DNA from 3 places in the Variovorax sp. 05L425 genome. Region 3 is predicted to be linked to each of the others. Evidence: predicted binding sites of a transcription regulator. Region 3 holds the regulator's gene; each other region holds the start of a gene.
The links. The regulator sigma-54, encoded in region 3, starts transcription at its own class of promoters, with help from an activator protein. The targets are predictions, from matches to a motif close to TGGCANGNAANCTGCTTT.

Region 1 (10,042 bases), on a different contig from region 3:
TTGGAGCCGGTGCACATCAGCAGGCGGTCATAGGCCGCTTCGGTGCCGTCCTCGGCGCGAACGATCCGCTTGACGCGATCGACTTCTGCGACTTTCTTGCCGGCATGAAGGGTGATGTTGTTCTCGGCGTACCACTCCCAGCTGTTGAGAACGATCTCGTCGACTGTTTGCTCACCCGCGAGCACCGGCGACAGCAGGATGCGGTTGTAGTTCGGATGCGGCTCCGCGCCGAATACGGTGATGTCGTAGAGGTCGGGCTCGATCTTGAGCAGTTCCTCGATCGTGCGCACGCCGGCCATGCCGTTGCCGACCATCACGAGTTTCATTTTCTTCATGGGGTGGGACCTTTCGTGGATTCAATCAAGCGAGGGACCCAGGGCGCGCGTGGAGAATCGCGCCATGAGCTTTGAAGTGGACATTGGCTACAGCAGCCAGCGCGGGCCGCGCGAGGTCAACGAGGACTTCGCCGGCGCGGTGCATGCGCCGCAAGGCGAGGAAGCACGCGGGCTGATTGCGGCCATTGCCGACGGTGTGTCCACCGGTGGACGCGGACTCGAGGCCGCGCAGACCACCGTGATGGGACTGCTGGGTGACTACTTCGCCACGCCCGACACCTGGGAGCCGACGGCGGCGCTGGACCGGCTGATCGGAGCGCAGAACGCATGGCTTGCCGATCACAACCGCCGCCGCCAGGGTGGCGGCACCGCGCTCACCACGTTGACCGCGCTGGTGCTGCATGGACAGAGCTACACGCTCGCGCACGTCGGCGACACCCGCGCCTGGCGAGTGCGCCAGGACGGCGAGCCCATGCCGCTGACGCAGGACCATGCCTTCGAGCACCCCGACCTGCGCAGCCGGCTGACGCGCGCGATCGGTCTCGACGACCAGGTGCGCGTCGACTACGTGCAGGGCGATGTGCGCGTCGGCGACTGCTTCGTGCTCAGCTCCGACGGCGTGCACGGTGTGCTCAAGGCGCAGCATCTGGCGGCCCTCGCGCTGCAGGGCAATGCGGGAGAGGCCAGCCACGCGCTGGTTCAGGCCGCGCTGGCGGCAGGGTCGCGCGACAACGCCACTGCGCTGGTGATTCGCGTCATCGGGCTGGATGCCCGTCAACTGGACGATGAAATGGGCGACGTGCGTCGGCTGGCTCCGCCGCCGCTGCTGAAGGTGGGTGACGTGCTCGACGGTTACGTGATTACCGCGCGAGTGGCCGATACCGGCGTGCATGTGCTCTATCAGGCGCGTCGACCGGAGACCCGAGCCCTGGTCACCCTCAAGACCTTGCATCCGTCGCGGGCCGGCGATCCACAGGAGCGCGCGATGCTGGCACACGAAGCCTGGCTGGGACTTCGCGTCAACGCTCGCGCCGACAGCGGCTTCGTGCGCGTTCACGAGCGTGCGGAGGATGCCAGCGCGCTCTATACCGTGTTCGATTGGCATGGCGGCCGCACGCTCGAGCAGATGCAGAAGGACGGCCGGCGCGGCGCTGTGGCAGAGGTCGTGGCCGCGGCCATCGAAGTGACCCGCGCGCTGGGTCGGCTGCACCGCCACGGCGTGGTGCATCGCGACATCAAGCCGGGCAACCTGCACCTTGGCGACGATGGGCGCTGGCGCATCCTCGACCTGGGTGTTGCGCTGTCCGGGCGCGAGAGCGCGGCGCAGCGCGAACTGCATGCCGGCACGCCCAGCTATATCAATCCCGAGCAGTGGGAAGACGAGGGTGCCGACGCGGCAAGCGATCTGTTCGCGTTGGGCGTCACGCTCTACCAGTGGCTTGCCGGGCGCTTGCCCTATGGCGAGATCGAGCCCTATCAGGCTGCGCGCTACCGGCGCGACCCGGCCGCGCTGTCGCGTATCCGGCCGGATGTGCCGATGTGGCTCGACCATCTGGTGCGCAAGGCTGTCGCGCGCGATCCGCGGCAGCGTTTCGAGACGGCCGAGGAGTTGCTGCTCGCGCTCGAGCGGGGCGCATCTCGTCCCGTCAGTGCGCCGAGCGTCACGCCGCTGGTTCGCCGCGACCCGGCTGCGCTCTACAAGATCGCGCTGGGTGTTTCGCTGCTGCTCAATGTGTTGTTGGTGGTGTGGCTGCTCTTCTTGCCACGGACTTGATGTTGCTCGCCCCCAGGTTGGCTCACTGCGTGTAGCCGCCCACCCCCTACCGGGGGCAATACCGGCGGGCCGGCGGAGCCGGTTCCGCGGTATTTCTGGAATTGGGTTGTGCGGGGTCATGCGTTGCGGGCCTTGGGGGCTTTGGTGGTGCTGGGGCGGCGAGGTGTGACCGGCGGCTGTGCGGCATCGCGGGCGCGGCCGCCTTTTTCGGCCCAGGTGCGGGTCCAGCGGATTTGCATCACGCGCATGACGCCGAGCATGACGAGCGACAGTGCGGCGAAGAAGACGAAGCCCCAGGCATAGCTGCCGAGATATTGCTTCGACAAGCCCATCGCGTTGGGTACCAGGCCACCGCCGAGCGCGCCGATCTCGCCGATCATCGAGCCGGCCACCGCGGTGCTTGCCGGCCAGCGGAGCGGCACGAGTTGGAAGAGTGCGCCATTGCCAGCACCCAGTGCGGCGAAGCAGGTGATCAGCAGGAGCGTGGTGAGCGTCAACGATGCCGACGACGCGCCGACCAGCACCAGGCCGATCGCCACCACGAGCAGGACCAATGTCAGCGTGTTGACGCCGCCCCAGCGGTCGGAGATCCAGCCGCCGATCACGCGTACGGCGGCACCCATGAAGGCGGCCAGCATGGTCAACTGTCCGGCCTGCACCTTGCTCACGCCGAACTGGTCGTAGTAGTAGGAGGGCAGGAAGGTCGTGAGGCCGATGAAGCCGCCGAAAGTCACGCCGTAGATCAGGCTGAACACCCATCCGTCCTTCTCGAACAGGCAGGCGATGTGTTCGCGGAAGCTGGCATGGCTGTCGATGTCGGGCGGCTCCTTGGCGAACACGATCATCACGATCATCGGCACGAGGATCGCGATGGCTGCCACACCGTACACGCTCTGCCAGCCCAGCCATTGGGCGAGTGGCGGAGCCACCAGCACCGACACCGCGGTACCGACGTTGCCCGCACCCACCAGTCCCATGGCGAGGCCCTTGTGCTGCGGCGGGAACCAGCCCGACCCCAGCGAGAGCGCGACGCCGAAGCTCGCGCCCGCGATGCCCAGGAGCACCCCCATCGCGAGCAGATCGTTGAAGCTGTGCACCATGAAGAAGCCGAACAGCATCGCGACGGCAATGAGCCCCATCTCGACCAACGTCGCACGCTTGCGGCCGATGTATTGCGACAGGATGCCCAGCGGGAAGCGCATCAGCGCACCGGCAATGATCGGCACCGACAGCATCAGGCCCTTCTGCGCCGGCGAGAGGTTGAAGCTTTCGCCGATGAACGGTGCCATCGCACCGTTGAGCACCCAGATGCAGCACGAGAAGGCGAAGTACAGAAAGGCCGCGAACAACGTCGGGCCGTGGCCTGAGCGAAGGAAGGTCTTGAAGCTGGACATGGCTTTCAATGCGAAATGCCGCGGCGCGGCCGTTGGCGGGCCGTGTCGTCGGACGGGGTTGGGGCGGTGTGCCGGCAGCGAACGCTGACGGCGTGAGGGGTGTGCTCGGCGGTTGCAAGACCGGGCGGCGTGCAGGTGTCTGCCGCTTCACCAAAGCGGTGCTTCGTTACACCGCGAGCCATGTCACGCAAGAGCTGTGCCACCGCGCGACGGCGCAGCTGGCCTATGCTTCCGGTTGCTGTTTGAAGCTCGCCGTGAACCCTCTTCTTGTCGTCCTGCCCCACGAAGCCACCGACCTTGCACTGCCCGAGGTGCTGCAGCGCGCACTGGCTGGCATCGATGCTTCGGCCGTTGCACGTGCGACGTTCCTCACGATGGCGTCGCAGGCCCAGTTGCTCGCGCCTCGGGAGATCGTGATCTGCGTGAAAGTGGCGGCGCAGGATCTTTTCGATGTGCTGCAAGCCTGGTCGGGCACGCCGCCGTGTCCGCTGAGCCTCGTCTCCGCACCGCTGGATCGCCAGTCGCACGAGAAACTCGCGGCGCTCGGCGTGCACGCATGGGAGTCGATCGAGGCGCTGACTGCGCAGTCCTTCGACGCGTTGCTGGGCCGCGCGCACGCGCGCTGGCAGCGGGAGAGAGGACTGCGCACCGAACTGGATGCACTGCGCACGCGCCTGGACGAACGCAAGTGGATCGATCGCGCCAAGGGCCTCTTGATGTCCGCACGCGGCATCGATGAGGACGAGGCCTTCGGTCTGCTGCGCGGCGCGGCCATGCATGCCAACCTGCGCCTCGGCGAAGTCTCCCGATCCGTGGTCGAAGCTTCGCGATGGGCCGATGCGATCAATCGCGCCGGGCAGTTGCGCATGCTGTCGCAGCGGCTGGTCCGCGTGGCGGCGCAGGCGCTGGCGGGCATCGACGCGCGGCGCGCGCGTGTCTTGCGCACGCAATCTGCCGAGCGGGTGCAGGACAACCTGGATCATCTGGCCGCACTCGAACTGGGCGAGGCCGGTGCGCGGAGCCTGTCGGATGTGCGCCTGGCCTGGAAAGGGCTGGAGGCGGCACTCGCCGCGCGCCTCGCACCGCGAGCGTTGATGGATATCGATGAACGTGCCTGCGAACTGCTCTCTGCCGCCGAGGCCCTGACAGGTGCACTGGAGGCCTCCGGCGCGCGACGCGCGCTGCGCATCGTCAACATCTGCGGGCGCCAACGCATGCGCGCGCAACGGCTCGCAAAGGACGCGTTGCTGGCGTCGACCTTGTCGCAAGAGGCCACGCGCGATCGCCTGGCGCCGACGATGGATGCGTTCGAGTCCGCATTGCTGGAACTCGAGCGCGCGCCCTTGAGTTCACCCGAGATCCGGACCGCTTTGGCGGCCGCGCGGGACGAGTGGCTGCAACTGGTGCGCGGCGTGCGCGACGTCGAGAGCGCCGAAGGGCGCGCCGCGCTGGTGCGTTCCAGCGATGCGCTGGTCGACACCTTCGACCAACTCACTGCCTCGTACGAACACAGCCTGCAGGTCATCATGTCCTGACTCCGGCGTGAGTGCTTCGCCGCCGTGTCGACTCAGGCGGCAACCTTCTCCACGTGCGCCTGGCGCGTGTAGAGAAAGTCGATGACGGCCTTGCGCGCATGCACGTAAGCCGGGTCTTCGGCCAGTTCGACGCGATTGCGCGGGCGTGGGATGTCGACTGCCAGCACTTCGCCGACGGTCGCGGCAGGTCCGTTGGTCAGCATCACGATGCGGTCGGACAGCAGCACTGCTTCGTCTACATCGTGCGTGACCATGACGACCGTGCTGTGCGTCTTCTGCACGATGGCGAGCAACTCGTCCTGCAGCTTGGCGCGCGTCAGCGCATCGAGCGCGCCAAAGGGCTCGTCCATCAGCAGCACCTTGGGTTCCATCGACAGCGCGCGGGCGATGCCCACGCGTTGCTTCATGCCGCCGGAGATCTCGCCGGGGCGCTTTTGTGCGGCCGCACTCAGACCGACCAACGCGAGCGCCGCTTCGGTGCGTGCCTTGAGTTGCGCCTTCCCTTCGGTCGACGCGAACACACGTTCGACAGCGAGGTATACGTTCTCGTAGCAGTTCAGCCAGGGCAGCAGCGAATGATTCTGGAACACCACTGCACGCTCAGGTCCTGGACCTTTGATCTCGCGGTGGGCGCAGACCAGGGCGCCTTGCGTGGGCGCAGCGAGGCCGGCGATGAGGTTCAGCAGCGTCGACTTGCCGCAGCCCGAGTGCCCGATCAGCGTGATGAACTCGCCCTTGGCCACGCTGAGGTTGATGTCGCGCAGTGCGAGGAAGCTGCCCTTGGCCGTCTTGAATCGCTGCTCGACGCCCTGGATCTCGATGTACTTTTTGTCATCATTCATGACTTCACCTCTTCGAACGTGAATGCGGTGGCGATCTTGATGAGCGCGAACTCGAGCACGAGGCCGACGATGCCGATGACGAAGATCGCGATGATGATGTTGGCGACGTTGAGGTTGTTCCACTCGTCCCACACCCAGAAGCCGATGCCGACACCGCCGGTCAGCATCTCCGCCGCGACGATCACGAGCCACGCAGTGCCGACGGCGAGCCGCACGCCGGTCAACATGTAGGGCAGCACGGCGGGGAAAAGGATCCTGGTGAAGATCTTCCATTCGCTGAGGTCCAGCACCTTCGCGACGTTCATGTAGTCGCTCGGCACGCGCTGCACGCCCACGGCGGTGTTGATGATCATCGGCCAGATCGAGCAGATGAAGATCGTCCAGATCGCCGCCGGATTGGCACCCTTGAACACCAGCAGACCGATCGGCAGCCAAGCCAGCGGGGAGACCGGGCGCAGCAGGCTGATCAGCGGATTGAACATGCGCGAGAGGAATTCGAAGCGGCCAATCGCAAAGCCCGCAGGAATGCCCACCGCCGCCGCGAGACCGAAGCCGAGCGCGACGCGTTGCAGCGACGACAGCACGTTCCAGCCCACGCCTTGGTCGTTGGGGCCCTTGCTGTAGAACGGATCGCTGAACACCGTCACTGCCTGCTGCCAGGTTGTGAGCGGCGAAGGAAAGCCGGTGGTGCTCTTCATCGCGACCAGTTCCCATATCAGGATCAGCAGCGCGACGCCGAGTACCGGCGGCAGAACGCGCAACCACAGCGCGCTGAAGTCGCGTGGTGCGCGCGGCTCGGGTTCGGCCTGTCGGGCAAGGGCCACGGGCTTGGTCGCGACAAAGCTCTTCGCAGTGGCCGGCGCAGCGGAACGGGCATCGAGAGGGGAATGAAAGACAGCGCTCACCATGACGGCCTCCTCAGGCGTGGACCTTGAACGAATCGGCGTACTGCCTGGGGTTCTTGCCGTCCCACACGACGCCGTCGATCAGCTTGCTGGTGCGCATCGCGTCCTTGGGAAGCGGCGTGTTCGTGGCGGCCGCGGCTTGCTTGTAGATGTCGATGCGGTTGATCTGCGTCGCGACCTGCAGATAGTCGGGATGCTCCTTCAGGAGGCCCCAGCGCTTGTGTTGTGTGAGGAACCACATGCCATCCGACAGATACGGAAAGTTCACCGAGCCATCGTTGAAGAACTTCATGTAGTTCGGATCGTCCCAACTCTTGCCGAGCCCGTTGGTGTAGCGGCCCAGGATGCGTTGGTTGATGGCGTCGACGCTGGTGTTGACGTAGCTCTTGTCCGCGATGGTCTCGGCCATCTTGTTCTTGTTCTGCAGGCCGGTGTCGATCCACTTGCCGGCCTCCAGGATGGCCGCCGTCACGGCGCGCGCGGTGTTGGGGTACTTCTTGACGAAGTCGCCCGTCGTGCCGAGCACTTTTTCCGGGTGGTCCTTCCAGATGTCCTGCGTGGTCACGGCCGTGATGCCGATGCCGTCCATGATCGCGCGCTGGCCCCACGGCTCGCCGACGCAATAGCCGTCCATGTTGCCGACACGCATGTTCGCGACCATCTGGGGCGGCGGCACGGTGATGACCTTGGCGTCCTTCAGCGGATTGATGCCGTTGGCCGCCATCCAGTAGTACAGCCACATCGCGTGCGTGCCGGTGGGGAAGGTCTGCGCGAAGGTGTATTCGCCCTTGTCGGCGGCCATCACCTTGGCCAGCGAGGCGCCGTCGACGGCACCCTTGTCGGCCAGCTTCTTCGACAGTGTGATGGCCTGGCCGTTGTTGTTGAGCGTCATCAGGACGGCCATGTCCTTCTTCGGGCCGCCAATGCCCAGATGCACGCCGTAGACGAGGCCGTAGAGCACGTGGGCAAAGTCGAGCTCGCCGTTCACGAGCTTGTCGCGCACGCCGGCCCAGCTGGCTTCCTTGCTGGGCACGATCTTCACGCCGTACTTCTTGTCGGTGCCCAGTACCGAGGCCATGACGACGCTGGCGCAATCGGTGAGGGGAATGAAGCCGATCTTCACTTCCTCCTTCTCGGGCTTGTCGGAACCCTGGGCCCAGACCGCCGTGCGCAACGCGGGGTCCAGCCCCACCACGCCGGCAGCAGCGGCCTGCAACACGCGTCGGCGACTCAGTTTGGGTGTGAGCGAATCGGTCATGGGGCGAACTCCGAAAGGAAAGACAAGAAAGACAAGCGCAAAAAAAAAAAAAAGGCGTCCTCACCGCGCAAGGGCTGCTCGAAAACGAGCCCTTGCGGGTGGGGACGCCTTTGTCCGGTTCGGTGGGCCGTATCCGCCGTTGGATGCTGCCTGCCTGAAGACCTTCGTTGGTCTATGGCCAGCAGGAATGCAAGCGACGTGCCAGCGTTGACGGACGTTGAACTGCTATGAAAAACATAGCTTCAGAATCAGGCCTGGCTTTGGATTGACGCCGATAGGACATTTCGACCGGGTGCGGCACGATCATTGTGCGTTGCACCATTCCAGATCAGGCGCCGCTCACGAGGCCGCGTCGCGGGGCAGGTACTCGGCCATCGACAGCACCGATTCGGCCACCTCGACCAGACGCCGGCCCTGGTTCATGGCGGTCTGCCGCAGCATCTTGTGCGCTTCCTGCTCGCTGATGCCGCGATGTGCCATCAGGAGGCCCTTGGCGCGCTCGACGAGCTTGCGCTCATTGAGCGCTGCGCGCACGGTCTCCAGTTCGTCGCCCATCGCCTGCAGGCGGCGCGACTGCTCTTGAACCATGTCGAGGATCGAACGTTCGAGTTGGCGACCATAGAGCGCCGCGCCGCCGGGCGGCTGTGAGTGGGTCGTTGAGTCTGGCGTCGGCTCGTCGAAAAAGGCTGCGGGCGAATCGGTGTCGTCGGCCATTTTCAACAGCAGTGCTTCATGCGCCTGCAATTCGGATCGCGCCTGCGCCGTCTTGTGCGCGCAGATTCGTTGCAACTCGGCGGCGAGTTGCTCCTCGACCCCCTGCATCGCGTCGATGCGCCGGGTGCTGCAGTCGAACCAGGTCTGGCTCAGTTCGGGATCGAGCGCCACGCCCGCCGGCGCGGCACACGCAATGCGGCGCAAGCGCTCCTGTTCCGCAATCTGCTCTGGCGACTGGCTTGCGCGCCAAAGGCAGGCCAGGCTCTCGGCGGAAAACTCGACGAAGACCTGGAAGCAGCGCTCCTGCGAATCGATCAGGTGCAGCCACTGTTGCTGTCGCGTGCTGTCGTTGCACCCCGAAGCAAATGCTGCGGCGCCGCAGGCGCGCTCCTGGCCGGCGAATTCCTTGCCCTGCATGAAATTGAAGAGCGCCACGAGCACGCGCGAGACCTCCGGATCGGTCGCGCCATCGGCCGCCTCGAACACCACCGCGAGCAGTCCGGCGATGAGCTTGACGAAAGCGGCTGTCGACTCGGCAGCGTCCAACTCCAGCGCGCCGATTCGGCGGCGCAGTTCGGGGAGCGCATCCAGCCCGGGGAGCACCCAGGCAATCCGGCTGAAAAGGCGAGCGCCATTGCCGATCCGGGCGATGTCTGCTTCCAGGTGTCCGAAGCTTTGGCGCACCGCCGTCTCCAATTGCAGGCATTCGACGATCTGCTTGCTCCGCTGTGCGGCGAAGCGTTGACCTCGCGAGGCCAGCCACACGTTCGAGATACCGCGTTCGCGCTGCAAGGCATGCACCAGTCGTCCGATGCTTCCGACCAGTTCGCCGGTGCGGGTCAGTTGTTCCAGCCCGTCGATTTCGCAACGCAGGGCGGCAACCAGGAAACTCAGGCCGGATTTCATCGAAGGGCTTGCAGCAACATCCGTGCCCCGAAAACGGGCGGCACCTACACTCGCAGCATGTTTGTATTGGGTATCGAATCGTCCTGCGACGAAACCGGCGTGGCGTTGGTCGAGAGCGGCGCGAGCGGGCTGCCGCGTCTCGCAGCGCACGCGCTGCACAGCCAGATCGCGATGCACCAGGCCTACGGCGGCGTCGTTCCGGAACTGGCGAGCCGCGATCACATCCGGCGCGTGCTCCCCCTCGCGGAGACCGTCTTCGAGCAGGCCGGCCAACGGTTGGCGGATGTGGACGTCGTCGCCTATACCCGAGGGCCTGGCCTGGCGGGGGCCTTGCTGGTCGGCGCAGGAGTGGCCTGCGCGCTCGGCGCGGCGCTGGACA
Region 2 (10,042 bases), on a different contig from region 3:
CGACGAAATCAAACGCTTCGCATCCGAGCTCGACCACGACACCGCCTTCGCGAAGACGCTCACGGGTCGGCGCGTTGCGCTGGGGTTCTATTTCACGCAAACGCGGGAGCCGCGCACCAAAGGGCAGTTGCCGGCCCCGGTCTTGCCGCCGGGAGCCTTTCCCGAGGGACGCGTGTATACGACGCAATGGAATGGTTTCGTCGGCAGCATCCCGCAACTCGCGCGTGCCGCGCCGGCCGCCGGCTTTCTCAACGTGGTGTTCGATGCGGACCAGGACGGCATCGTCCGGTCGGTGCCGTTGATCGCCCGCTATACGGGGGAGGTCGCGCAGCCTGGCTATTACGAATCCCTGGCGCTGACCGTGTACCGGATGGCTGTCGGCTCACGTGCCGTTCGCCCGGTCTTCGCGCCAAACGGTCCGCAAGGCGGGCCGCCGCCACTCGAAGCGCTGGCATTGGCGACGGCCTCGGGAACCGTGCGCATTCCCGTGAACGCGACCGCCAGCATGCTGGTGCCGTTTCGCGGGCCGGGCGGCGCGTCCGGTGGCTCGTTCCAGCACATCTCTGCTGCCGACGTCATCCGCGGCGTGCTGGAGCCCGGCCAGTTGAAGGGCAAGATCGTTCTCGTCGGCTCCACGGCACCCGGCCTGGAAGACCTGAGATCCACGCCTGGAGGCGCTGCCTTTCCTGGCGTCGAAGTGCATGCCAACATCGTTTCCGGTTTGCTGGACGGCCGCATACGCGGCATTCCGGACTATGCCCCCGGCTATGAGTTGGTCGTCGTGCTGGTTGCCGGCCTCGTGCTGGCCTTCGGCCTCTCGCTGAGTAGCGCGCCGCGCGCCGTGCTGATTGCCCTGCTCACTGTCGGTGCGACAGTGAGCATCAATACCTGGTTTTTTCTCCAGGCCAACCTCGTTCTGCCCTTGGGCTCCACCCTGGTCATGATCGTGTCGGCCTTCATTCTGAACATGAGCTGGGGTTACCTCGTCGAATCGCGCGCGAGCCGGAGGCTGGCCAACCTGTTCGGCACCTACGTGCCTCCCGAACTCGTCGTCGAAATGCGCGCGGACCCCGAGCGCTACAGCATGCGCGCGGAGAGCAAGGAACTCACCGTGATGTTCTGCGACATGCGCGGCTTCACGCAGATGGCCGAACAGATGGCGCCTGTCGAACTGCAGGATTTTCTGAACACCATCTTCAGCCGCCTGACGGAGATCATCAGCGCGCATCGCGGGACCGTCGACAAGTACATGGGCGATTGCGTGATGGCCTTTTGGGGTGCGCCCGTCGACACGCCCGATCACGCCGAATTGGCCGTCCGTGCCGCCGTGGACATGGCTGTGGACGTGCGCAATCTGAACGAGGTCCATCGCAAGACAGGCCGTCCGCAGATCAATGTCGGGATCGGCCTCAACTCCGGCGTCATGAGCGTCGGGGACATGGGCTCCGCCGTGCGCCGCAGCTATACCGTGGTCGGGGACGCGGTGAATCTGGCGTCCAGAATCGAGGGCTTGGGCGTGCACTATGGTGTCGAGATCGTCGCCAGCGAGGCGACGCAATCGTTGGCGCCTTCGTTCGTCTGGCAGGAGCTTGACTGCGTGCGGGTCCAGGGAAAGCTGAAGATGGTTCGGATCTTTACGCCCGTCGGCAGGCGGGACGGCGTGGCCAAATCGCAAGCCGACGAGCTCGAACGCTGGAATTGCGTCCTTTCTGCCTACCGCGCGCAAGACTGGCAGCAAGGTCAAGTCATGCTGGCAAACCTGCACACCACGGATGCGCAAAAAGTCCTTTACCAGCTGTATGCGCAGCGATTAGCCTCGCAATCGTTGCAGCCCAAGGACCCAGACTGGGATGGTGCGACCCGGTTCGAATCGAAATAACAGCCGAAAGGCTGAAAGGTCAAAGGTCTCGCTAAATGCAGGTGCGTGTGTTGGGGTGCTCCGGCGCCATCGCCAAGGACTGCCGCACGACCTCTTTCCTGGTCGACAGCGATCTGCTGGTCGACGCCGGCACCGGCGTTGGTGATCTGACGCTCAAGGAAATGGCTGCCATCGACGATGTGGTGCTCACGCATTCGCATCTCGATCACGTCGCCTCTCTTCCCCTGATGCTTGATTCTGTCGCGAACCTTCGTACGCGGCCGCTGCGTGTACATGCATTGCGGGCCACCATCGAGGCGTTGCGTGCGCATGTCTTCAACAACGTCATCTGGCCGGATTTCGCGAGCATTCCGAGCCGCGAGGCGCCGTTCGTCAGTTTTCATGACCTGGTGATTGGGCAGCAGCTGCAACTGGGGACTGCGGCGCTCAAGCACATTGAAGTGCTGCCTGCCGTGCATACGGTTCCGGCCTGCGGCTATGCGGTTCGCAGCGCGCAAGGCGGGCCGAATTGGGTCTTTAGCGGGGACACGGAGCGCAACGCGCCGTTCTGGGATCGGGTGAATCAGCTCGATGTGGCGATGCTGGTGATCGAGACGGCATTCAGCAATCGGGAGCAGGCACTGGCCCAGCGGAGCCTGCATCTTTCGCCGGCGTCGCTGGCGGGGGAATTGGCGCAGATTGCTGTGGGCAAGAACTATCCGATCTACATCACCCACACCAAGCCGGCGGAGACGGGCGAGATCATGAGCCAGATCGACCTGTTGGCGGATGGATCGCAAGGGCAGGGCAAGAAGGGGTGGGACATTCGGTGGCTGCAGACGGCTGGAATCCTGGCGGTCTGACGAGACTTGTGCGTGGGGTGACAAAAATGTCATCTGCCGTCTGCCAGTTGCAACAGAATTTGTCACACGTTGTAACTCGAACGTGAACAAGTTGGCGGTGCGAGGGGCTTTAGGAGGGATATGGCGGCATGGCATGGATGCTGCGGTTACATGAGCGCACCGAGGGCTCGCCTCGGGCCCTCAAAACCAACCTGGAGTAACTGAAATGAACCGTCGTTCCATCGCCCGCCGCGCACAAGCTGGCTTCACGCTTATCGAATTGATGATCGTCGTTGCGATCATCGGTATTTTGGCCGCTGTCGCTCTGCCGGCGTATCAGGATTACACCGTGCGCGCCAAGATCACAGAAGCGATTACCGCTGCAACGACCGCCAAGACCCTCGTGTCGGAGTCATTCACCACAGACGGCCTGACCGGCGTCGCTGCCGCTGCGACGGAGTACAACGCTCGCCCCGCGGCTGAAAAGCAATCCAAGTTCGTCGGCGACATCACGATCGACGGAGCGACTGGCGCCATCACCGTGACCACCGCTGCAGCCGCGACGTCTGGCTTGCCCGCGGACGCTGCTGCTACGACCATCATCTTTTCGCCGAATGTGAACAGCCTTGCGCTGGCAACGGCTACCGGTCCGGTCGACTGGGCTTGCGCGTCCCTTGGCAATGCAACTGCGACGACTCGCGGTCTGGGTGCTCGTACCGTCGGCACGATGCCTGCCAAGTACGCTCCGGCCGAATGCCGCTAAGCCCTTCGGCTCTGTGAACAAAAGCCGCCTTCGGGCGGCTTTTTTCGTTGTAGCTGACTCGCCCTGAAGGGTCGACGTCTTTTCAACCAAGAAAAGGCAAGTCAATGGAATCGGGCGTCACGCTTGCCCAGCGGACTACACGCTGGGTTTTAAAGCTTTCGGCAAAAGGGCGGCCTCAGCCACAAAGTAAATGCAGGAGCGCTACGGCATCCAAGGCGCTCGATGATGGCGATGTGGCTTGTGGCTGCGCAAGCACGGCCAGCAAGGCCGGGGGTCTAGGACATCATTCGAGACTGCCTATGTCAATGCAGATGAAAATTCTTCTCCAGCGCGTGTGCCGCTGACGCGAGCAGAAGATCAAGGCGCTTGAAATTCAGCTGCAGGCCAACGAGGCGCGCGGCTGCTCGAGGCCGTGCTCGATGTCCCGAGGACAGACCGGGGTGCGTGTCGGATAACACCCTTTGGGCAAGCCGTCTCGCAAAAGCTCGTCTCGCGACTGAGCGTGTCGGGGGCTCATCTCTATTGGGGCGTCAACTATCAAGCCATAAGTAGCAACGCCGTGCACGCTCTGACACGGTAATTGGGCTTGTTCGCGCCGTTCGCCTGCGCCACCCCCACGCCTGGGCGCACGCAACTGCACGCGTTCTCAAGTAGGCCGCTGCAGCACGCACACCTTGGGTGCTGGATGTGCCGCGCGAGCTTCGCATGCTGGCGGCGCGCTCAAGCGACAACCACCAATGCCCCCACCAATCCCCAAACTGAAAGCGCCCGATGAGATTCATCGGGCGCCATTGGCCGCCTTGATCAAGCCGGTTGTCCGTCACCAAAAAAGGCGTCAGATGCGCCCGACCTCAATTCGTGATCACTTCCCGCCACATGATCCGAGTCGGATTGGTCGAAGACGGCACCGCTACGTCATAGACCTTGGTCTTGCCATCAGACGTGCGCACGAGAATCTTGACCTTTCCATTGGGTAGACCCTCGGGCTGCACGCGGCTTGCCAGCACATTGCCAACATAGCGACTGGTCAGGTTGGGTATGGAGTTGCCGTTGCTGTAATTGAGGAAGTAGAGATTCGAACTCCCTCCGGGCGCGCACTGATCGCTCGAAGGAATGTTCGTCGTAAACGCAAGAACACCCTGGAATAGCACGGGGCTTGTATATGAGCGCTCGCCGGCGGGCGTGGTCGCAAAATCCAACACCCAACCCTTTTTGGTCGTGAGATCCACGGGATTTGTCGTCACGTTGATATTGGTGCCAGATGCGACTGCGGTTTGCCCGACGAGTTGTGAGCGCAACGGGGTAATCGTCGGCGTAGGCGACTTGTCGTCCAACAAGCCATACATCGATTGCGCTTGAGTGGCGCTGGCACTTGCGCCGGAAGTACCCGGAATGTCGGAGGTCCCCAGATACGAACCGGTGCCCACGTAAACCATGCGCTTGTCCTTCACGACGCCGAGCTCCGGCGATCCCGTGATCGGTTGAGCCGCTCCGCTGGAATCCACCAGCGTCGCCAGCAACTTCACGTTCCAATTGCTGGTCGAGGCATCGGTAAGGTCGAAACGCCAGACATTGCCGAGAAGGTCTCCACCGTAGACATAGTCGGTCGTGTCATCGACACCGGGATTCGCCAGGAAGGCGCTGATCTTGGCCAGCCCGCTGGGGTTCGTGCCCGATCCCGCACCGGTGCTGATGTCCTTGATCAACGCGCCCGTCGCGGTGTTCAGCACGTAAAGGTGGCCAGCGCCGTCGCCACCCGTCGTGGAGCCATTGTTGTAGCCCGAGGTCACGAGGGTGACCCAGCCCGCCGCCTTGGTCTTCACATTGAGCGGTGTGCCGTAGGTGTAGCCGATGTTGTTCCGCACGGCTGCGGCCGTGCTCGCGTTCGGAAACTCCCACATCACCTTGCTGGCGACCGATGCATCCGAGGTTGCGTCAGGGCTGGTCACGTTCAGGGCGTAGTAACCGCGGCCGCCCTTGGCCAAGCCCCCGACCAGGACCGTGGCCCAGTTGGCGGCCGGAGGTGTGGGTTGGTTCGCCTGCGTATTGCTGAGGTCCACGTCGGTGGCCGTGGGAGTGCCATTCACGAAGAAGCGGTGCTGGAACAACGATTGCTGCGTCAGGCCCACCAGCGAGCTTGTCGAGGTATAGGTCGTTGAAAGATTCATGTCGAGCAAGTTGCCCGGCACATAGGCCCACAGTTCTGCGCCGGTGTCGGCGTTGAATGCGTGCAGCATGCCGTCATTGGCGCCCTGGTAAACCACCTTGGTGCGCGTTGCTGCGGTGCCTGCCTTGAAGATCGCATATCCGGTGTCGGTGTAACTGGAGCGCGGCGCTGGCACGTAGGTCGGTTCGGCATCCACGATATCGCCCAGCACATGGGTTCGTTTGCGATACGGTTTGGTGCTGTCGCTGCCATCACCTTCCAGGCTTCGAGCTCCCCGCAAATACGAAATCACCGCCGCATTGTCGGTCGGGCCAGGCGGTGTAGAAGGTGAATTCAGGCGCGACAGCTTGGCGGACAACCCAGTCGTTGTGAACGCCACGCCGGCGCTGCCGTCGAAGCTGGCGATATAGCGAGTGCTGAATACCTTGCTGTCCAGCAGTGACTGAGCCGACCAAAGCGCGGTGTCCGCCAACAAGCCCGTATTGAGGTCGATGGCAAAGGCTTGAAGGTCGCCGTACCACGCACCCGAATTGAAGCTGGACGCAAAGGCGGTGTTGTCACCCGATTTGACGTTGGGGTTGCTGACAGCCACCGAGGCAGCGGAGCCTGTGCGGTTGGCGATGTCATTGAGAATGGATGCGAGCGCAATCTGCAGCTTGGCCGGGTCCTTGGAATTGAAATATTGTCCGTGGCCATTGAGCGCTGCATGCCAGAGGTCGTCAATGGCGGTGTTGGTGTCTGCGACCGGCGTGGGCCAGCCGCCAGTTCCTGTTGGCGGCGTGGTAAGAGTGCCGTTGGCACCAAGACCAATCGTGAAGGTCGTCATGTGCTGCCAAGTGGCCGGATCGGACGCATTGGACGTCACTTTTCCCGCTGAAGAACCGGTGAGATCGGTAATCCAGTACTTCATTGCCACATCGGCAAGAGTGTTGGAGGCTTTCTTGCCGTCATAAAAGGGGGCGGGAAAATTCTGCCCTTTGACCAGCGGTGCGCCGGCGACGGGGTCATTGATCGTTGCTCCGGTATCGGCATCCGTGTAGACGTTGGCCGGCAGAGTTGGAACGGTCGTGTCCTGATCTCCGGCCGTTTTAATTCCGGTGCCATTCCAATAGCCGTCAGTCGAAAGAATCGAATAGTTAGGCGTGCAAGACAAGGGAACCGTCGTGGTGCGAGCCGTCTTAGTACCACCTGTCATCGTTCCTGATTGGAAATATTGGCCAGCACGATCGAGTGCTGCAACCAACGGGGTACCGCCGTTTGGATTGATGGAATAAAGCTTGGTGTACCAAGTGTTTTTCTGATTGCTGTTGAAATCAGAAAGCGCGACAAAGTTAGCTGCAGTTATATTGTCGTTTGAGTTGTTGTCGTTAATCGTGGCAAATCCTACGCGTGACTTTGCGTCCAGCGCGGAAAATGCAAGCCCTAGCGAAGTTTTTGCCGTCTGAATGCGCGTGCGATAGTACGTAAACCAGTTTGCGAAATTCTGTATTTCCTGTGCGTAGGTACAGGACGTAACCGTACTGTCCCCGCAGTCTGTTCGTGTGGCGGCTTTGGCGAAGGGACCCGATGTACTGATGATTTCGACTCGGTTGTAGTTGCTGTCCGTGTCTTGACCTGAGCTTCCGCTTTCTGTTCCAGTGCCTTTCCAGACGTAATAGAAGGCGTAGCGCGCGTATTGTGTCGTCTTGGACGTGGTCGTCGTCGCTGAACAGCTGCTATTGGTCGCAAAGCTGCTGGCGTTGTACCGCGGCAAGCTGGGAGGGGTGGAGGTGTTCCAGCAAGATAAAGTGAGATCCAGAGTTCCGGTAACGCCCGACGTCGTCGCATACGGATCGATTCGCGCAGTTGTAGTAGGGCTAGCTCCCATCGATGAGGTAAACGTTGTGGCGGTACTGTCATATTTAACGCCAGGCAAATAAGTAATTGCCGGGTTGTAATACAACTGATTAAACGTGGGCGAGTAGTACGCCCGCATGTCTTTATTGCCGTTTGTGTATTCAGCTGTCGCGTCTGCCCCTGTGATCGAACCCCACTCCATACTGCCGGAGTTGTCCAGCGTGTAGAGGATGTTCGGCTTGACACCGCTCTGCACCGCCAAAGGAACGTCCGTCAAATCCGTCGTTGCGGCGAGGACATGAAAAGGTTGAGCAATCAGCGCGAGCACCATCAATGAAATGATGCCCTTCGATGTTTTTTTAAGCGATGGATGCATGGTGCGTACTCGTTGTTGTGACGGCCGTGATCAACCGAAGGGCAGTTCGATGGTTGTTTGGACGATGCTGCTTGTATTTCGTGGACCCAGGACGCGCACCGTCACCCGGTAGTGGATGGTTGGGCGCGTAGGCGGTGGTGGCGTCAGGCTGCCGAGGACGTTGGTGGTCTGCGCATGGCTGCTGATGTCGTTGCCCACTGAGCCGCCACCTGCAGAAAATGGCTGTCCGGCGACACATTTGCTTGTGAGCAAAGTGACCGGGTCGGTCGTGGCCGGCGCGGTGGTACACAGCCTGTCGATGACGTATTGCACGCGGTAGGCCGATTCGTCGGTGCAACTGATGGCGGTGGCGCCGCCGACGTTGTCATAGCAGGGGACATTGGTCCAGTTGATCGTGCTGGGCACGCCGTTGGCGTCCACCGCTTGCATGAGGCGGAAGTACCTGTTGGGCACGTCTGCATCGGCCACGGCGAGCGCGGGCAATGCGTTGAAGGCTCGTTCGGCGCCCGTGTCGGCAGCACCCGTGCTCGCTTCCTTGAAAGCGACGTTGCCTGAGATGACGCCTGCCGTATCGGTTGAGCGCAAGAGCGCGACGGCCGCCAGCGAAAGCACCAACAGCGCGATCAAGGCAATGAAAACGATGACGCCATGCTGTGCGTTGCGATAGCGGCTGCGCAAAGCCCGGGGGCGAACCGTCGGCACCGGGGAAGAGTTGGCGAAGTTCATGACAGATTGGCCCAAAGGACGTTGCGAAGCGGCACTACGGTCTCGAAGGTGCGGTATCGATAGCAGCGCCAATCCGGATCGTTGCTCAGATCGATGGCGGGGCCGCCGGGCCAACTCGTGGGCGCGACGGTGGTGGTCGTGCATGCGGTGGCACCGGGAGCCAACCTTTCCCGCAGGGGGCTGCGTGCAACCACCGCGAGGCGGATCGCCTTGATTCGCTTGAGGTCCGCCACCAAAGGCGTGGCCCAGTTTCCCGCACCGCCGCCGTTGGTCGCGCTTACCCAGTTGTTGACGACCTGGCTGCCCGCGTCGCTGATGCCGTATTGCGCCTTGAGGCTGACGATGTTGTTCGACACCTGAACTTGGGTGGTCGAGCTGAAATAGTCTTGCGAGATCAGCGAGCCATTCACCACGGAGTAGGTGCGTTGAGTGAGCGCGCCGAGGTCGTAGATGCGCGGATTCGTGTTGTACGTAATTGGCCAGCCTTGGGCAGTCATATAGCTTGCTGGCGGGTTGTAGCTGGGCGCGGATGCGGTGCCGGTGGCCGGATCGTGAGAGAGGATCACAGTGCCCGGACTGGCTCCATTCGGCGCTGAGGCGGTAATGCGCGTCAACGCGCAGTTGCCGATGTCATCGGTCAGCCAAACGAATCCGCCCGTTGTCGACAGGCCGACCGCGGTGGTGGGCTGAAGGTTGGCCGTGGGTGTGCCGGTGGGATTGGCCGTGACGTTCTGCAGCAGCGCATCCATCACGTTGGCTCGCACCGACGTGCCCCACAGCAGGGTGACGCTGTCGGATGCCCCGGCCGCAGTGCCGCCGTCGGCGATCCGGACCGGTGAGACTGGAAAGTTCGGAACCGGACCGTTGAGCGTGCCGTCGTTGATATAGGTGAAGTACGTGCTGCAAGTCATGACGCCTGCGCTTGGGATGCCCCAGCCGGCGGCACGGACGTCCCGCTCGACGGCAGAAAGAGTGAAGAGGCCGTTTTGCTGGGTGTCCGCACCCGACGTGGTTGTTCGCTTGACGCCCTCATTCGTCGCGATCACCTGATAAATGATGATCGTGACAACGAGACCCACGACCATGCCGACAAGAATTTCGACGAGGCTGAATCCCCGCTGGCGCTTGATGTGCTGAAGTCTTGACATTTTTTCAGCCCTGAATCTGCGTCGTGAGCGTGAAGTTATGAGGCGTGACGTCCTGCGGGCTTTGCCAACAAAGCGTCAAGGTGACGGTATTGTTCGGGCCAACGACAATTTGCTGCTGCAAATTGGCTGCGCCCGGCAAGGAGCCTGGATTGGTCGAATCGGAAAGTCCGTTGATCCAGCTCGTCACAACCGCATTGCCCGTGGCATTGCCGCCGATGCCGCAGGCGGCCGAACCGGAATTCAACGCATAGGTCGGAACGTTAAATCGATCGAGCCACATCTGCCCCACGATCTGATTTGCAAAAAGGCTTGCTTTGGCGCGATAG
Region 3 (10,042 bases):
TCCTGCGCCATCAGCTGGATGCCGGCGAAGACCGGCTGACCGTGCAGAACACCGTCGCCGCGCTATCGCGCGCGCAGCAGGCGCTCGAAGGTCTTACCAATCAATTGCTGGAGATCGGACGCATCGAGGCCGCGGCCGACCCGATCACGCCGGTCGCCGTCGCGCTCGCGCCCTTGCTGAACGAACTGGCGCGCCAAGCCGGCAGCGGCCGCGTGCGTGTGCGATGCCCGCCGGACGTGGTGGTCTGGACGGACGCGGTTGCGCTGCGCCGCATCCTCGGCAACCTTGTCGACAACGCGCTCAAGTTCACGCCCCGGGGGCGCGTGCTGCTGGCATGCCGGCGCCGCCCTGATGCATGGCGCGTCGAAGTGCGCGACGCGGGCGTCGGCATCGCGCCTGAAGCACAGGAGCGCGTGTTCGGCGACTTCGAGCAGATCGGCAACATCGAACGCAACCTGCAGCGTGGCCACGGACTGGGACTCGCCATCGTGCGACGGCTGGCTGCTCGACTCGGCGTTGAGATCACGCTGCGCTCGGCGCCCGGGCGCGGATCGGTGTTCGGCTTCGAATTGCCGGCCGCACCGCTGGGCGCGCCGGTCGTGCCTTCGATGGTCTCGGCTACCGAAGCCGCCGCCCCGGGAACGCTGCGGCAGGGCCTTGGGGTGCTGGTGGTCGAGGACAACACCGTGGTCGCCGACAGCGTTGCGGCGCTGCTGCGCCTCTGGAGGGCGCGCCCGCACGTCTGCATCAGCGCGGCGGACGCATTGGCGTTGCCGAACCTTCCCGCTTTCGAGATCGCGCTGTGCGACATCCGGCTGCCGGGTGAGTTGGATGGCATTGCGCTCGCCAAGGAACTGCAGCGGCGAAGCCCGAACCTGGCGATCGCGCTGATCTCCGCCGACATCGACGACGCAACGCTCGAACTGGCCCGCGAACGCGGCTGGCAGGCGCTGCGCAAACCGGTGCAGCCCGCCGACCTGCGCGCGCTGCTGCTGCGGGCTCAAAGGCGAATCTAGAGCGCCTTGCGGAGATTCGCCGGCGCGATGCGCAAGGCCTCGCGGTATTTCGCGACCGTGCGGCGGGCGCATTCGATCCCCTGCTCCTTGAGCATCTCGGAGATCTGACTGTCGGACAGCGGTTTCTTGAGATCCTCGGCGCTCACGAACTGCTTGATCAACGCCCGCACCGCCGTGCTTGAAGCGTTGCCGCCGGTCTCGGTGCCCAGCGCCGAGCCGAAGAAGTACTTGAGCTCGACGGTGCCGTAGGGCGTCGCCATGTACTTGGCCGTGGTCACGCGGCTGATGGTCGATTCGTGCAGGCCCAGTTCGTCGGCGATTTCGCGCAGCACCAACGGTCGCATCGCGAGTTCGCCGTGTACGAAGAAGCTCTTCTGCCGCTCGACGATGGCGTTGGACACACGCAAGATGGTGTCGAAGCGCTGCTGGATGTTCTTGATGAACCAGCGCGCCTCCTGCAGCCGCTGCGACAGCGCCTGGCTGCCTTCGCCCTTGTGCTGCTTGAGCGCGCTGGCATAGATGTCGTGCACGCGCAGACGCGGCATGACTTCGGGGTTGAGCATGACGCGGAACTTGGTGTTCGTGCCGTTGCCGACGCGCGAAACGATCACGTCCGGAATGACCACGTTGCGTTCGACGTCCACGAAACGGCGGCCCGGCTTGGGTTCGAGCCTGGCGATGAGCTGCAGCGCGGCGCGAACCTCGTCCTCATTGCTTCGCGTGAGCGTGACCAGTCGCTTGATATCGCGCCGGGCGAGCAATTCCATCGGCTGTTTGCAGATGGCGATGGCCGTCTTTCGGATCTGTGCTTCCTCTTCGGTCTCGTCCTCGCTCGCAAGGGCGCGCAGTTGAATGGTGAGGCACTCGCCGAGGCTGCGCGCGCCGACGCCGACCGGTTCCAGGCTCTGCAGCAGGCCGAGCGCAACCTGGAAGTGATGCACCAGGTCGTCGAACTGATCGTTGTCGTCTCCAGCAAGGCCGGATGCGAGCGCGGGCAGCGAATCTTCGAGGTAGCCGTCGTCGTTGAGCGATTCGATCAGGAAGCGCAGTGCCGCGCTGTCCGTGTCGCTCAGGCGAAGGCCCAAGGCCTGGCGATGCAGGAAGGACTGGAGCGACTCCTGGCTGCGCGCGAGTTCGGTCGCGTCGGTGCGCTCGTCGTCGCCGAGGTTGTTGGCGCGGGCCGGGGCATCGCCGCCCCATTCGCTGTCGTCGGGCGCAAGATCGACGGTGCCGTCGCCTTCCCAGTCGGGTTCGGAGTCCACGCCTTCGGCGACGGCGACTTCGGCTTCGCCGTTGACGGCGGTGGCGGATTCCGCCGCCGAGCCGGGCGCGCCGGCGACGAAGTCACCATCGACCTCGGCCATCCGGTCGTCATCGCGGACGGGTGCGTCGGCGGCATCGAGACCGAATTCCTCGCGCGCGGCCTCTTCGGCGGTGCGCTCGAGAAACGGGTTGTCGTCGAGCATCTGCTCGACTTCCTGCGAAAGCTCGAGCGTGGAAAGCTGCAGCAGTCGGATCGATTGCTGGAGTTGGGGTGTCAGCGCGAGATGCTGCGATACACGCAGCGAAAGACCCTGCTTCATGGAACGCGATCACATTCTGAAATGCTCGCCGAGGTAGACGCGCCGCACATCGGCGTTGTCGACAATCTCCGAAGGCGTGCCCTGGGCGAGCACATGCCCGTCGCTGATGATGAAAGCGTGATCGCAGATGCCCAGCGTTTCACGGACGTTGTGGTCGGTGATCAGCACACCGATGCCGCGCTCCTTCAGGAAGCTGATGATTCGCTGGATCTCGATCACCGCAATCGGGTCGATGCCCGCGAACGGTTCGTCGAGCAGGATGAAACGCGGCTGCGTGGCGAGGGCGCGGGCGATCTCGACGCGGCGGCGCTCGCCGCCGGACAGGGCCAGGGCCGGGGAATCGCGCAGGTGGTCGACGCGCAGGTCGGCCAGGAGTTCGGCCAGATGCTCCTCGATGCGCCGCTTGCTCAGGGGCGCCGGTCGCCCGTGGGCGTCGGGTTCGTACTGCAACTCGAGCACGGCCCGGACGTTTTCCTCGACCGTGAGCTTGCGAAAGATCGACGCTTCCTGCGGCAGGTAGCTCAGCCCCATGCGCGCGCGCCGGTGGATCGGCATGTGGGCGATCGGCTCGCCGTCGATGGTGATGTCGCCGGCATCGGCGCGAACCAGGCCGACGATCATGTAGAAGGACGTCGTCTTGCCTGCGCCGTTGGGGCCCAGCAGGCCGACGACCTCGCCCTTCTGCACGCCCAGGGACACGTCCTTGACGACCGTGCGGCTGCCGTAACTCTTTTGCAGGCCACGCGCCTCGAGGCGGCTTTCCGCCATGTCCGCGCCTGCGCTCATACCAGCGGTTTCAATCACTCTTTGCTTCTCCGCCCAGCGTGGTGGTGGACCGCAAGCCCTTGCCCTCGGCCGGCTTGGCGGCTGCGGCAGGCGCCGGCTTGGCACCAGGGGCGGCGCCCGGCGCCGCGGCGGTCTTGGGGGTGAGGATGGCCCGGACGCGGCCGCCGGGCTGGCTTGCCACGCCAGCGTTCGGTGGCAGCGACGAGCCATTGACCGTGAAGGTGTCGTTGCTCTGGTCGTAGACGATCAGCGGCCCGCTGCTCTCGTCGCTGACGGTGGCGCCGATCAGCCGACGCATCACCGCCTGGCGGATGAACTTCACGTTGTCGGCGCGGCTGTCGTATTCGATGGTCTCGCCCTGGCCTTCGATCCACTCGTCGGTGCCGGCATCCCGCTTCTGCTTGAAATATGCCAACTTTCCGGGCGCAGCAGTGACGACGCCGTACTGGTAGCCCTCGGGATCCTGCCGCACGTCGATGCGGTCGCCGCGAACGACGATCGTGCCCTTGGTGACCACCACATTGCCGGTGAACACGCTGGTCTGCTTGAGATCGTCGTAGCGCATCGAGTCCGCTTCGATGTTCATGGGCTTGGCGCGGTCGGCCTTTTCGGCCTGCGCGACCGAGGCCATGCCGGTCAGGGCCAGAGCCAGCCACAGAGCGCGACCGGCATGACGAAAGGGAGTGGAGGTGAGGGGCGATTTCATAGAGGCACGAAACTTGCTCTGCGATTGTATGCCCCCGGGGGATGCGGCCTTGCGCGGCCTTGACGAAAAAGCCCGCCAAAGCGGGCCTTTCGGGGGAAGGAAGTCGGGTCGGCCCGACCTTGTCAGCCCTTTCGGGCTTCGGCGACGAGGGAATCCACGACCTGCAGCGCGCGTTCCATGGAACCGGCCGTTTCACCATCGACATACCAGCGCCCGGCCACGCCGAATGCCGGCACGCCGGCCACCTGGAAGTCGCTCGTGAGCTGGCTGGCGCGCTTGGCCTTGCCGACCACGGAGAAGGACTTGAACAGTTCGGCGAACTTCTTGGCGTCCAGGCCCGGCTGCTTCTCGGCCCAGGCCAGGATGGCCGCGTCGCCCATGATGGGCTGGCGCTGCTTGTGAATGGCGTCGAACAGGATCGGCTGGAACTCGTCCACCTTGCCCATGGCTTCGAGCGTGTAGTAGAGGCGCTGCTTGGCTTCGGTGTCGTTGCCCACGAAGGGAACCGGAACGCGCTTGAACGCGACGTGAGGTGGCAGCTTCTTGGCCCAGGCTTCCAGTTGTGGCTCGAACGCCGCACAGTGCGGGCAGTTGTACGAAAAGAATTCGATCACCTCGACCTTGCCGGCCGGCGTGTCGACCGGCGCAGGCTTGCCCAGGACGATGTAGTCCTTGCCGGCCTTGGGTGGCTGCTGCTGCGCGTACGAAGGGGCAACCAGCGGAAGAAGACCCAGCGAAGCTGCGGCCAGCGAAAAGTCACGACGTTTCATATATGAAATTCTCCTATGCGGCTGAAAGAGCCCGGGGTCCGGGTGGAGTTCCCGGACCTGTCGAGGTAAAGAATGGCAAAGCTCAACGCTGGACGCGTACCAGGGCGGACTCGAGGCCGCCGCTGTCCAGTCGCTCCTTGAGCTGATCGGCGTCGTCCTTCTTGTTGAACGGGCCGGCACGCACACGGTACACGGTGCGCCCTGCCTGCTCGCGCTCGGTCACGCGGGCTTCGACGCCCATCAGCGACAGCTTGGCGCGCTGGGCCTCGGCATCCTCCGGGGTGCGGTAGGCGCCGGCCTGCACGAAGTACACGAAAGGATCGCCGCTGGCGCCAGATGAACTTGCGCTCGCAGTCGTGCTCGACCCCATCCCCGACCGCGCGCGGGCCAGATCGCCCAGCGGGTCGCTCGATGGCGTCGCATTGGCCTCGGCCGGCACCGGCGCGGTGCGCGCCGGGCGTGTCGGCGTTGCCGAATCGCTGCCTCGGGCGCTGGGCGCCACGACCACCGGCACGGGCGCCGAGGTCGGCGGATTGAGCGGGCCGACCGTCGCCGGCTGGGGTGGCGTCGCCGTCGCGGTGGCTGCCGCTGCCGGCGGACGGGCGGGCGCCGACGCCTTGCCTGCGAGCGGCGCGTTCGGATCCCAATCCCGGTTCTTGCGCGCCTCGGCTTCGTCCTGCTCGGGGCCGCTGCGCTGGGTCTTCGTCATGAACGGGATCGGCACCTTGGTCACATAGACCGCGATGCCGAGGGCCACGCCGAGCCCGAGCACGAGGCCGATGATCAACCCGATGACGATGTTGCCGCTGCTATGTCTTTTTTTCATGGTGGAAGGTAATCACATCTTCTGCGGCGAGCTGACGCCGAGAACAGCGAGGCCATTGTGCAGCACCTGTGCGGTGGCGGCGACGAGGGCCAGGCGGGCCAGTTTCACGGGCTCCTCGTCGACCAGGATGCGCTCGGCATCGTAGTAGCTGTGGTAGCTCGCGGCCAGCTCGCGCAGATAGAAGGTCACGTCGTGCGGCGCGAAATCCTTGGCCGCGGCGGTGAGCATGGTCGGATATTTGGCGATCTGCAGGAGCAAGGCCTGCGAGGCAGCGCTCTGCAGCGGCGACAGGTCGACATCATTCAGCGTGGCGACATCGCCGCCCCAGGCCGCCAGCACCGAGCAGATGCGCGCATGCGCGTACTGCACGTAGTAGACGGGGTTGTCGTTGTTCTGCGCCAGCGCGAGATCGATGTCGAAGGTGTATTCGGTGTCGGGCTTGCGGCTCAACAGGAAGAAGCGCACCGCATCGGTGCTGGTCCATTCGATCAGGTCGCGCAGCGTGACGTAGCTGCCGGCGCGCTTGCTGATCTTGACCTCTTCGCCGCCGCGCATCACGCGCACCATGGTGTGCAGCACGTAGTCAGGGTAGCCGGCCGGGATGCCTTCGCCCGCGGCCTGCAGGCCGGCGCGCACGCGTGCGATCGTCCCGTGGTGGTCTGTGCCCTGGATGTTGACGACCTTGTGGAAGCCACGCTCCCACTTCGCGATGTGATACGCCACATCGGGCACGAAGTAGGTGTACGTGCCGTCACCCTTGCGCATGACGCGGTCCTTGTCGTCGCCGTATTCGGTGGACTTGAGCCACAGCGCGCCGTCATGCTCGTAGGTCTTGCCGGCGTCGATGAGCTTCTTCACCGTCGCCTCGACGCGACCGCTGGTGTAGAGGCTGGACTCCAGGTAGTAGTTGTCGAATTTCACCTGGAAGGCCTTCAGGTCCAGGTCCTGCTCGTGGCGCAGGTAGGCGACGGCGAACTGGCGGATCGAATCGATGTCTTCGACATCGCCGCTGGCGGTGTATTCGCGGTCGTCCGAGCGGACTGTCTTCTTCGCCTTGAAGTCCTCGGCGATGTCGGCGATGTATTCGCCGTTATAGGCCTGCTCGGGCCATTGCGGGTCGCCCGGCTTGAGGCCCTTGGCGCGCAGTTGCGTACTGTTCGCGAGCGTCTGGATCTGCACGCCGGCGTCGTTGTAATAGAACTCGCGATAGACGCTCTGACCCTGCGTCGCGAGCAGGTTGCAGATGGCGTCGCCCAGCGCCGCCTGGCGCCCGTGGCCCACATGCAGGGGGCCCGTGGGGTTGGCGGATACGAATTCGACCAGGACGCGTTCACCGCCGGAGGCCTGATGGCCAAAAGCGTCGCGCGCCGCCAGCACCTCGCGGACGACCTGTTGCTTGGCGGCGGTCTTGAGGCGGATGTTGAGAAAACCGGGACCGGCGATTTCGATGGCCTCGACCCATTGAGTGAAGGCCGGCGTCGCGCGCAAGGCGGTGCTGAGCTCTTCAGCCAGTTCGCGCGGCTTGCGCTGGAGCGGCTTGGCGAGCTGCATGGCGGCCGTGCTTGCGAAGTCGCCGTGGGCCGCCACCTTGGGCGACTCGAACGCGGCCTTGCTGCCGGCGCCGGGCGAGAGGGATTCGAGCGTGTTCGCGAGCGCCGCGAGCAGCTCCTGTTTGACCAATAGCATCGCGGGATTTTACCGGGGTCAAAACCACGAACCCTAACGATCGTCAATGAACGTCATCCAACGGTGAACGTCGGCCGTTAGGATGGACAGCCCCTGGGTGGGGCAAACCAGTCACAACCCGTCCTCAAGGATTCATACACCATGAAAAAGCTCCTTTCCCTGTTGGCTCTGGGCGCCTCCCTGTCGTTCGGTGCAGCACACGCGCAATCCTGTGACGCCCAGGCCGCGGACAAGAAGCTGAATGGCGCCGCCAAGACCAGTTTCGTCAAGAAGTGCGAAAAAGACGCCAAGGCTGCCGTGGAGACTACTTGCGCCACGAAGGCGATCGACAAGAACGGCAAGCCCTTGGCGGGTGCCGCGAAGAACAGCTTCATGAAAAAGTGTGAGGCCGACGCGAAAGGCTAGCCCGCTACTTCAAGACGCCGAAGAGGTTGTTGTAGTCGTCGGTCCAGGGTTCCAGGCCGGCGATCTGCTCGATCTTTGAACTGGCCAGTCGGATGGCGTCGCGCGCGAGCACCTTGGGGTCGCGCGCGACGAGCACCCAGTCGGTGTTGCGCAGGCCCGGGTTGGCCGGCTCGTCGTGCACCAGCGCTACGTGCAGGCCTTTGGCCAGCGCGATCTTCTCCACCACAGGCGCGAGTGCCAGGAATCGATTGGTGACGTGAAAGGCGACGATGCCTTCCGGGCGCATGTGCCTCAGGTAGACATCCATCGCCTCGCACGTGATGAGGTGGATCGGCACCGAATCGCCCGAGAACGCATCGACCGCCAGTACGTCGAAGGCCTGCGGCGGTTCGCGCTCCAGGGCCAGCCGTGCATCGCCGAGCACGCGTTCGATACGGGCCGGGCTGTCGGCAAGGAAGCTGAACTCGCTGTCGGCCAGGTCGAACACTTCCGGATTGATTTCGTAAACGCGGTAGATGTCACCCGGCCGTCCGTAGGTGGCCAGCGTACCGGCGCCCAGTCCGATGAGGCCGATGCGTCGCGGTCTGGCCGGTGCCGCCGCGATGGCCAGACCGATGCCGGAGCTGCGCCCGTAGTAGGTGGTGGGTTCGCGACGACGGCCGGGCGCCAGGTACTGTTCGCCGTGCTTGACCGAGCCGTGGTACATCTGCCGCACGCGGTCCTTGGCTACGCCGCGCAGCGTGTCGAGCGTGACCAGCGTGCCGTAGAAATTGCGCTGCATGCGCCGCGCACCCGTCGCATCACCTTCCACCTGCAGGACGAGGAACCACGCGCAGGCGCCCGCCAACGCGAGCGAGGCGGCCATGCCGACGCGCCGCTGCCGCCAGAGCACGGCCGCGATCAGCGCGCACAGCGTGAGGCCGACGCCGAGTTCGTAGTACGCCGGCAGCACATGCGGCGCGACCAGCCCCACGCTCACACCACCCAGCGCGCCGCCCAGCGACAGCATCAGGTAGAAGCGCGTCAGGTACGCGCTGCCGGGCCGCAGCCGCGCCATCTCGCCATGGAGGAACATGCACAGCGCGAACAGGCCGACGACGTAGATCGGCAGCGCCGTCCGGAGGTTGGAGCCGAGGTTGTCCTGCAGCCCGAACGCGCACAGCGCCAACATCACCGCCGCGAGCGGCACGAAGACCGCGCGGCGATACCAGCGGTCGCTCTCGAAGGTCAGCACGAAGCTCAGCAGGTAGACCGATAGCGGCAGCACCCACAGGAAAGGGATGGCCGCGACGTTCTGCGTGATGTGATTCGTGATGGCGAGCAGCAGCCACGAGCCGAGCGCGGGCAGGGCGAGCCACATCAGGTGATCGGCGAGTCCCGGCCTCGTGGTCGGGCTCGCCGCTTCGACGCTCGGCCTTCCGGTGGCCGGCAGCGCGGCTGCTGCCCAGTGTCGCGCCACGTACAGCGTGGTGGCGGCGCACAGCACCACGAACACCCCATAGGCGATCGACCAACCCCAAGCCTGCTGCACCACCGTGCTGCGCGGCTCGATCAGCACCGGATAGCTCAGCAGCGACGCGAGCGAGGCGAAGTTGGAAAGCGAGAAGTAGCGGTACACCTGCGCGCCCCAGGGCGTGCGTGCGACCCACGACTGGACCAGCGGACCCGTGGTCGACAGCAGGAAGTACGGCAGGCCGATGGTGCCGAGCAGCAGCCCGAGGATCCACAGCGTGGGGTCTTCGGCGCCGGTCGGTTTCCAGCGCGCGCTGGTCACGATCGGCAGGAAGGCCAGGCTCGCCAGCAACAGCCCGACATGCAGCCTCGCTTGCGCGCGCGTGCCGAGCCGGCGGGTGGTCCAGTCGGAATACGCATAGCCCGCGAGCAGCACGACCTGGAAGAAGACCATGCAGATCGACCACACCGCCGCTGACCCGCCGAACCAGGGCAGGATCTGCTTGGCGATCAGCGGCTGGACCAGGAAAAGCAGGAAGGCGCTGGTGAAGATGGTGCCCGCAAACAGCGCCTTGATGCTTGCCGGCCGCATCGGAGGCTAGCTCCTTGCGCCGAAGCCGCGCGCGAAGAACACGGCGACCAAAGGGATCACCGCGATGATGTGCGCCTGGATCATCACCAGCTTGCGCGTCTTGCGGATTTCAGCCTCGGGCGGGAGCGTGCCGCTCGACCGCAGCGTCTTGCGCCAGCGGACATAGGTGAGCGTCGGGAAGATGGAAATCACGCCGATGATGATGAAAAGAGCCAGCTTC

Region 1: a site for sigma-54 is predicted at 8,230-8,247, ahead of AC1DN9_RS27785 (CmpA/NrtA family ABC transporter substrate-binding protein). Genes of this name have one in related genera too.
Region 2: a site for sigma-54 is predicted at 2,851-2,868, ahead of AC1DN9_RS10385 (pilin). Genes of this name have one in related genera too.

The regions. Positions count from the first base shown of each region.
Region 1 is NZ_JBFTNY010000037.1:3,347-13,388, reverse strand. It holds gene nirB (nitrite reductase large subunit NirB) at 1-335, opposite strand, end outside; gene AC1DN9_RS27810 (bifunctional protein-serine/threonine kinase/phosphatase) at 400-2,109, shown strand; gene AC1DN9_RS27805 (MFS transporter) at 2,226-3,503, opposite strand; gene AC1DN9_RS27800 (ANTAR domain-containing protein) at 3,758-5,038, shown strand; gene AC1DN9_RS27795 (ABC transporter ATP-binding protein) at 5,071-5,880, opposite strand; gene ntrB (nitrate ABC transporter permease) at 5,877-6,788, opposite strand; gene AC1DN9_RS27785 (CmpA/NrtA family ABC transporter substrate-binding protein) at 6,799-8,043, opposite strand; gene AC1DN9_RS27780 (nitrate- and nitrite sensing domain-containing protein) at 8,383-9,663, opposite strand; gene tsaD (tRNA (adenosine(37)-N6)-threonylcarbamoyltransferase complex transferase subunit TsaD) at 9,721-10,042, shown strand, end outside.
Region 2 is NZ_JBFTNY010000007.1:82,096-92,137, forward strand. It holds gene AC1DN9_RS10375 (CHASE2 domain-containing protein) at 1-1,879, shown strand, start outside; gene AC1DN9_RS10380 (3',5'-cyclic-nucleotide phosphodiesterase) at 1,915-2,721, shown strand; gene AC1DN9_RS10385 (pilin) at 2,927-3,463, shown strand; gene AC1DN9_RS10390 (pilus assembly protein) at 4,315-7,842, opposite strand; gene AC1DN9_RS10395 (pilus assembly PilX family protein) at 7,873-8,568, opposite strand; gene AC1DN9_RS10400 (PilW family protein) at 8,565-9,716, opposite strand; gene AC1DN9_RS10405 (type IV pilus modification PilV family protein) at 9,721-10,042, opposite strand, start outside.
Region 3 is NZ_JBFTNY010000013.1:62,666-72,707, reverse strand. It holds gene AC1DN9_RS16130 (sensor histidine kinase) at 1-1,016, shown strand, start outside; gene AC1DN9_RS16125 (RNA polymerase factor sigma-54) at 1,013-2,599, opposite strand; gene lptB (LPS export ABC transporter ATP-binding protein) at 2,609-3,385, opposite strand; gene lptA (lipopolysaccharide transport periplasmic protein LptA) at 3,396-4,091, opposite strand; gene AC1DN9_RS16110 (thiol:disulfide interchange protein DsbA/DsbL) at 4,214-4,861, opposite strand; gene AC1DN9_RS16105 (SPOR domain-containing protein) at 4,944-5,687, opposite strand; gene argS (arginine--tRNA ligase) at 5,700-7,373, opposite strand; gene AC1DN9_RS16095 (hypothetical protein) at 7,515-7,778, shown strand; gene AC1DN9_RS16090 (fused MFS/spermidine synthase) at 7,783-9,822, opposite strand; gene AC1DN9_RS16085 (DUF2214 family protein) at 9,829-10,042, opposite strand, start outside.